DNA from 2 places in the Aerococcus sp. Group 2 genome. Region 1 is predicted to be linked to the other one. Evidence: riboswitches for the same ligand, from Rfam matches in the RefSeq annotation. Region 1 holds a riboswitch; the other holds the start of a gene.

Evidence for each region. A riboswitch is a leader RNA that binds a small molecule or an ion and turns the genes downstream of it on or off. The one in region 1 is predicted to bind thiamine pyrophosphate.
Region 2: linked by a shared signal. The riboswitch ahead of thiT (energy-coupled thiamine transporter ThiT) and the one ahead of JFU01_RS02460 (LuxE/PaaK family acyltransferase) in region 1 are both predicted to bind thiamine pyrophosphate.

The regions. Positions count from the first base shown of each region.
Region 1 covers NZ_CAJHPA010000002.1:10,395-14,609, reverse strand. Annotated here, with positions in the region: gene JFU01_RS02470 (penicillin-binding transpeptidase domain-containing protein) at 1-1,204, shown strand, start outside; gene rpmG (50S ribosomal protein L33) at 1,313-1,468, shown strand; TPP riboswitch at 1,864-1,949, shown strand; gene JFU01_RS02460 (LuxE/PaaK family acyltransferase) at 2,011-3,048, shown strand; gene JFU01_RS02455 (acyl-CoA reductase) at 3,041-4,215, shown strand, end outside.
Region 2 covers NZ_CAJHPA010000002.1:123,616-127,830, reverse strand. Annotated here, with positions in the region: gene JFU01_RS02950 (hydroxymethylglutaryl-CoA reductase, degradative) at 1-418, opposite strand, end outside; gene JFU01_RS02945 (iron-sulfur cluster biosynthesis family protein) at 548-871, opposite strand; gene JFU01_RS02940 (alpha/beta hydrolase) at 977-1,804, opposite strand; gene pyrR (bifunctional pyr operon transcriptional regulator/uracil phosphoribosyltransferase PyrR) at 1,960-2,493, shown strand; TPP riboswitch at 2,492-2,591, shown strand; gene thiT (energy-coupled thiamine transporter ThiT) at 2,646-3,212, shown strand; gene JFU01_RS02925 (cation:proton antiporter) at 3,541-4,215, shown strand, end outside.

The DNA.
Region 1 (4,215 bases):
AGATACCCTGCACGGCGCCAAGACCAAGTACGAAACTGAAATTAACCAAAGAGGCGAGGTCGTTAGAACCGACAAGGCATATCCTGGCTCCATGGGAAATACCGTTCAACTGACCATTGATACTGATTTTCAAAAGAAAATTGAAGAAATTTTAGAAGGCTACTTGCACGGGTCAAGTACCGGTAAAAATAATTCCATCTATGTGGTAGCCAGTGACCCTAATAATGGAGAGATCCTGGCCATGGCTGGTAAATACCGCAATGAACATGGCGAAATCATTGACGATGCCCTGGGAACTATTAATTCATCCTTTACCATGGGATCTACAGTCAAAGGAGCCACAGTTGGGGCTGGTTACCATTATGGCGTCTTAAAACCGGGTCAAGAAAATATCTTTATTGACCAACCGCTTTACTTTACTGGGACACCAAGGAAGGCTTCCTGGTGGGCAGCCCACAATACTAGCCCTGTTCCTATTAATGATGTCATGGCTCTGGCAAGGTCTTCCAATGTCTATATGATTCGGACTGCCATGGCTATCGGGGGCTTACCCAACTATGAAGCAGGGATGTCCTTGGCTGGTTTAGATCCAGAAACGGGTAATAAGTTGCGTAATTTTTACCATCAATTTGGTTTAGGAAGCTCGACCGGTATTGACCTACAAAATGAAGTGACTGGTCTGGAAGGTGAAGGGGGTAACCCTGGTAACTATATTGACTTGGCTTTTGGTCAATACGATACCTATACGCCCATGCAATTGAACCAATATGTCGCAACTATCGCTAACGGTGGTAAACGCTATGCCAGCCATGTGCTTAAACAAGTGCTCAGAGAAAATGGTGAGCATGAGTCTGACACCCCTCAAGTGGTTTATCAAAACCAACCTAAATTGTTGAATGCCGTACAATTAAGTCCAGAAGAACTGGGACGAATTCAACAAGGTTTCTGGTCAGCAGCCAACCATCCGCAAGGTCTCTCATATAATGAATTTAGAGGTTTCCCGGTGACTATTGCTGCTAAAACTGGTACGGCGGAAACAGGGACCGAAGGGATAATTAACTCGACCTTTGTTTCTTACGCACCTTACGAACAACCTAAGATTGCCTTATCGGTAGTCATTCCTGAAATCAGTGCCTCAGCTTATGATAAGACAGCAGAAGTTGTTGGACACAAAGTCTTGGATGCCTATTACCATAAAAAATAATTAAAGGGCATTTTTATAAAAAGTTTGAAAAGCACTGAGAACTATGGTAGACTTTTAAGGTATGATTAAAAATCTATGATAAATTATTGATCTGATGGAGGGAAAATAATGCGTATTAACATTCTTTTAGAAAATACGGAACTTAAGGGCGAACGCATTTACTTAACAGAAAAAAATCGTCGTAACAACCCTGACCGTATTGAATTAAAAAAATATAGTCCAAAATTACGTAAAGTATGCTTATTTAGAGAAGTTAAAAAATAGAAATATTTCTATTGCTAAAAAGAGAATGTGCCGATAGTCTTCAGACTATTGATCGATTTGCTGATATTCGTTGGAAGCTCTTATTAAGTTAAGGCTGAGATTGCTTTTAGAATGACATTTCCTTTTTAGACATTGATATAGTGAAAAGAGGCTGGAAAACTTTCCAGCCTCTTTTTTAAAATTTTCTAATCGAAATAGTTTGCAAAAGTCTGACCTGATCTAGTTGAATTAACTATGGAAGGCAATCGAAATCCTATCGCACATAATTCCTTCAATGAATATCAGGGCTTTTCTACTTTTAGCACACTTTCCTCCTTACAAGTCATTTTTTATGAAATCATTAAAAAAAGCCTTGCATATTGATGCTATGTAAGCGCTATGATAAAATTTATGTGAATTGAGATTCGGGGTGCCGGATGGCTGAGAATATACCCGTAGAACCTGATCAAGTTATTGCGTAGGGAAATCTATTCAACGGGAGAAGGCTACTGTCATCTTGAACTCAAGAGGATAGTGGCCTTTTTATTTTGTAGGAGGGAAAAATGAAAAAGATTATTAAACATTTTATAGAGCATCCCGAAGAAAAAGAAAATTTTAATGATATGGCTCTACTTTTATTTGAATATTTATATAAACATAATCAAGATTATCAGCAATTCTGTCAAAGAAGAGCTGTAGGGATAAGACAAGTACGTCATTGGAAGGACATCCCGGCAGTGTCAACCGACGCCTTTAAAAGTGCATTTCTGAGTGCAACGCCACATGAACAATGTTCGCGTATATTTATGACAAGCGGGACGACGACAGGAATCAGTGGAAAACACTATCATAAAGATCTAGAAATTTATGATTTGTCTGCCTGGTTAGGTTTCAAGCAGTATGTCACTGATCAATGTTTACCTACGGCCATTCTTTTTCCTAATGAAGAAGAGATGCCTAATTCTTCGCTGGCTCACTATTTAGAAATATTGAAGGCTAATGGTCAGCCGGATTCCATGCATTTTATCACTGAGAAAGGCCTAGAAGTCGCTGCTTTAAAAGAGTGGCTAATAGCGCATCAAAAGCAACCAGTAATTATTTTAGGAGCTAGCTATAGTTTCGTACACTTATTTGAAGCCTTAAGCCAAGGAGAAGTGCTTCCGATCCATCCGGATAGTCTATTATTTGATACTGGTGGGTTCAAAAATTTTTCTAAGGTTTATCAGCTAGATACTTTTTATCAAAAGCTGCTTTCGGTTTTTCCGGTAAGAACAAATCCAGTGAATATGTATGGTATGACAGAATTATCCACAGAATATTATACCCAGTTTGCTTTTGATAAATTGCTATTAAAACGAGGGCCGCATTGGATAAAATACAAAATTATTGACCCCGCGACGGGTCTAGAGGTTGAGCAGGGGAAACCAGGTTTACTCGTTCATATTGATTTAGCAAATATTAATTCTGTCCCTGCTATTCAAACAGGGGACTTAGCAATTGACCATGGAGAAGGTTTTGAATTATTGGGACGAGTAAAAAATGGAGAGCCTAAGGGCTGCTCTATAGCAGCTAAAGATTGGTTAGAGGTCCACCATGATTGACATAAACTGTGGCTATTTGCCGCCTATAGTAAATGATCTTGCTATTGAAAACCGTGAACTTATATTTGATTCAATACGGATCCAAGTCCCAGCTCCTAATGTTAAACAGTTAAAAATAATGATAGAACGCATGAAAAATGATACTTCTGAAATTAGTGTAACAGAAACCGTAGTAGCTATCGATAAGGCGATCCTTTGTTTATTAGATCGCCAGAATTCTCTTAGAAAGAAATATGAAAAAATACTTCCTATTATTACCGGCTATGATTCAGAAATTCTACGCTTAGCCTTGACTAAATTTTTATTGAATTTTAGACAACATGAGTTAAGGCGCTGGCTAGCTGAAAATTTTGAAAATCCTAATATTTTAGAAGAATTTGTGCCCAGAATACATGGAGGATATAGTCGCGCTTTTGCCCCGCAATTGTGTGCGCATATATGGGCAGGAAATGTGCCTGCTTTACCCTTATGGAGTTTGGTCGCTAATTTATTAGTGAAAGGGAAGCTAATTGGAAAAGTATCTTCTAGTGAGCCGAGTTTTATTGGTTTATTTTGTCAATTACTGATTCGAATTGAGCCTAAATTGGCTAATAAAATAGCAATCCTTTCCTGGCAGGGAGGAGATAAGGAGCGTGAGCAAACCTTAATTGACTCTTCTGATTGTGTCCTTGCTTATGGAAATAATCAAACCATGGCAGCTATTCAAGCAAAGCTTTCACCAACAAGTCATTTCATTGCTTTTGGCAATAAATTGAGTTTTGGACTTATTCATCATCAATTATTAAATGCTGAAAAGGTAAATCATCTCGTTCATGAAGCAGCTAAAGCAGTCGTTTATTATGATCAACAAGGATGCTATTCCCCTCAGATTTATTTTGTGGAAAGAGGAGGTCAAGTTTCTCCCAGGGAATTTGCCCTCATGTTAGCAGGAGAATTAAGAGCTTATGAAAATCGTTATCCACTTAGAAAGTTATCGCTCGAAGAAGCTTACTTACGATCTCAGTGGCGCGAAAAAATCGAATGGCAGGGAGGGTGTGAGATCTTCCCAGCTCATCCTGAGAAGTGGTTAGTGACTTATAGCCAAGCATTGACTTTCAGTCCTTCGCCTTTGTCTCGCGTGATACAAGTGATTGCTGTAGATCAATGGGAGGATATTGATAATTTACT
Region 2 (4,215 bases), 110 kb from region 1:
CTTCTTGGTGGTCTTTAATGTAACTAGTCCAGATTTCAGCTTGGCTGGCTTGGTCTAAGCCTAAGAAGACCATTTGCCCAGTCATTTGACGGTTCAAGACCTCGCTATGGAAGCCACCGCCTGCCTTAGCCATTTTAGCGGCGTAACTGGCTGCTGCAATGACACTCGGTTCTTCGATCGCCATGGGGATCAAGTAGTCTTTTTGATTGATGACAAAGTTCATTGCCAGTCCCAAGGGGAGGGAGTAGGTTCCAATGAGATTTTCAACCATGTTATCAGCCAGGTCTAAGGGCAAACCCTGGTTATTTTTGAGATAATCTTTTTCTGCATCACTAATATAGTGGAGCTCATTTAAGCGGGCCAGACGTTCCTCTAAGGGGAGGCGGTAGAAGCCCTGTAAATTCACTTGAGTCATAATAACCTCCTAAGTGCTTTGTTTATCAGTGAGGGGGAAGTCTTTGTACTTTTCCATAAAAAAAGAAGTTGGCAATTGCTTCCAACTTCTAGTTTATGGGTCATTACTTGATTAATCAATAGCCAGTCGGTATTAATGATCGATACAATAGAGATTATCATCGACCATTTGATCGTCGGTTAAGAGAACAAAAACTTGCCGAAATTCATCAAAATCGATCCGGTTATCATTGCCTAAGATGCTGAGGGCTTGTGTTGTGACATGGATTTGACCGATATGCGTTTCCAGGACCTCATCAAAGCTTTCAAAACTTGGTGCATTAGTTTGTAAGACTAAACTACGATAGGCTCTGTGGCTGGTATGACCTGTTTCATCGGAAGTGGTTAGGCAAATATTATGGAAACGATCTAAGTTTTGTAACTGTTGTATGGCTTTCTGGGTGAAAAATAACTTCATGGCATATCCTCCTCACAACAACTCTTGTAAGGATGATTATATCAGAATTTGTGAGCAGTTTAGCCGGAAAAGCCTAAAAATAATTTTTAAAACGTTTTCACACCTTCACCAGCCGCTACTGAGAAAGCGGAGGCAGTCGGGGAGATGTTTGGCCCAGTAAAATTCATTATGCTCTTCATCCACATAGATGTTGAAGTCAATATTTTCTACCGGGATACCTCCTGCTATAAGCAAGGCCTGGTAGTGGAGGGAAGCATCGATATAGGCTTGGGCCATATTGCCTGGGAGAAAGAGACGGTCAGTATCGTCGCCTTCTTTGGTGCCGACTTGGAGGTAGATTTTTTGCTCGGGGTCTAAGCTTTGCAATTTGAGATAGCGGTCAAAGGGTTCTTGGGCTATCCATTGGGCTAGGGAAAAAATCCCCAAGCGGCCAATTTGATCGGCATACTTAATTCCCATATAGGCGGTGATATTGGCCCCAAAAGAAGACCCGATCATGGCTGTATGTTTTTTATCGGTTTTTGTCCGATAGGTCTGGTCGATAAAGGGTTTAACCACCTTCATAATGAAGTCACTAAAATCATTGCCTAAGCCGCCCAAGGGCCTTGCCTTAGGGTCGCTAGGGTTTTCGAAGCTCCAAGCATTATAATCATCCGCCCGAGTCTGAGAGTCATTGTCGATTCCGACCACAATCATCTTGGCTAAATCGGGATTACGCTTGAGGGTGGGGATGACCTTCCAAGAATAACCTAGGAAGGACTCCTTACTATAAAAAACATTTTGTCCGTCATGCATGTAAACGACTGGGTAGGACGCGGATTCCTGCTGGTAATTTTTAGGGAGTAGGACTCGCACCCGCCGCTTCTTGCCGGAATAGGGCAAGCTTAAGTAGTGGGTTTTCATTTTTAGATAATAATAATCGGCATTGAACATGATTTACCTCCGCTTAATGTGCTATTAGCATACTTGACCCGGGGGGATTAAGCAAGCGCAATCCCCCTGACAATGCTCAAGGTTAAGAAATAATTGCAGACTTCACAATATTTCGCTACAATGATGAGTAGAATAAAGGATAAGGGGGAGATGCCTTGGCAACAGAAGTCGAGCTTCTCAACGAAGCAGAAATGAAGCGCGCCTTAACGCGAATGAGTTATGAGATTTTGGAACGCAACCATGGTACCGCTAATTTAGCCATCGTGGGGATTAAAACCCGGGGAGCCATTATTGCTAACCGGATTAAGGACCGCATCAACCAGTTAGAAGAGGCTGATGTCTTTTATGGGGAATTAGATGTCCGCGCTTATCGTGATGACCTCGACCAGGAAAAGGATAAGCTGATCAAAGACTTATCCCAGCTGGACTTTGATGTGAATGGTAAACATATCTTTATCTGTGATGATGTGCTCATGACCGGTCGGACCATTCGGGCGACGATGGATGCCTTGATGGATCATGGGCGTCCAAGCAAGATCTCTTTAGTGACGCTCATTGACCGGGGCCACCGGGAATTACCGATTCGAGCGGATATTGTTGGTAAAAACATTCCCACTTCCCGGCAAGAGAAAATTCGGGTGAAGATGCGGGAACTCGACAGTAAGGATGCAGTATATATAATTAAATAGTTGGTACTAGGGGAGCCTTTATGGCTGAGATGTAATTTACAGACCCTTTGAACTTGAGACTAGGTAATACTAGCGGAAGAAAGTGCACGAAAAAAACAGGTAAGAGGCATTTTCTCTTACCTGTTTTTGTGCTAAGAAAGGATTTAATTATTATGGGACAAAGTAAACAAGTAAGGATTTTATTGGAAATTGCTATGGTAGCGGTATTAGCTTATTTATTAGGACTTTTGCCGACAACCAATGGAGTAGGTATTGGGGTAAACTTAGGAGTTATTCCCATTTACTTGATCTCTTTAAGACGGGGGATAAAGAGCGGTTTTGCTGCCGGCTTTCTGTTTGGACTTTTGCAATTAATCACCGGTCAAGCGACGATTCTAACTCCCTTCCAAGTCTTTCTTGAATACTTCTTCGCCTTTATGTTAGCAGGTTTAACTGGAGTCTTTGCTAATCGTGTGAAGAGTGCAGGCTTAAAAGGGGATAAAAAAGGCCTTTGGATCGGTATCTTTTCAGCGACCTTTATTGGGATGGTCGCCCAATACTTTATTCATTGGTTCGCTGGCTATGCCTTTTGGTCTTCTTATGCGCCAGAAGGGATGAATGCTTGGTGGTATACGACGATTGTCAATGTACCTACCGGTTTCTTTACTTGGCTAGTAGGGGCTTTAGTGGTGGCCTTGTTATTTAATAATGCCCCCAGACTCTTAAACCCAGAAGATTAAGCTGCAATTTTAACGATTGATTAGATGGAATTATTATTTTGAGACGCCCTTTGAGTGGGGGCGTCTTTTTTTATTGACGGGGACCTATTTTTGATAAAAAAGAAATATTTTATAGAATTGTTGGCGCGCAAACACTTTAATAAGAAAGCGTTTGCTATAATATTTTGTGAAAAGGATAACTAAAGTTAAAGCCTAGCTGAAAGCTTTCTCTCTTTTTTTAGTTAAGTATGTGAAGTTATGAACTATATTTTTAACCCAAAGTGAGAAGGCTATAACAACCAATAAATAATAGAGGATTTAAGAAAAATATTGGAAAGGAGTGTTCAATGTGTTTGTTCTTCGTTTCTTACTGGCAATGCTTATTGCTTATTTTGCCGGAGAACTGGCTAAGAAAATCAAATTCCCAGCCATCATTGGTTGGTTGATTGTGGCCATGTTTCTCGGAGAGCACGGGCTAAACCTTTTAAGCCCTGAACTAATTTCAACCAAGGTCTATCAATCACTGATGGTACTTATGCAAATTCTAGTGGGGTCGATGGTGGGCTATAAGTTAGTTTACCGTGATATCAAGGACTCCATCAGTAAAGTCTTCGCCATGGGAATATCTGACCTGGTGGTAACCTTTGCAGTGGTGACGGGATCCTTTGCCCTTATTCTTCACCTCTTAGGTCTACCCATCATTGCTGCCTTACTCTTTGGGGGGATCGCTATTGCGACTGCGCCGGCCCCTCCAGTCTCAGTGGTGGAGCAGTATGATTGTTCCGGCCCCTTATCTGATTCAGTGCCATCGATGACGGCTTTTAACTCAGTGATGGTTAACATTGTCTTCTTCCCCTTAGTTTCAGTAATTGGAGCAGTTCTAAACGAAAGTTCCACTTCCGTCCTGGGTTCATTACTGATTATGATCCTAGCTCCGATTCTCTTGGGGGGACTGATCGGAGTTGTCGCAGGGAAATTAGTAGGAAAGGGCGCTTCCAAACAGCAAAGCTTCCTAATCTATTTG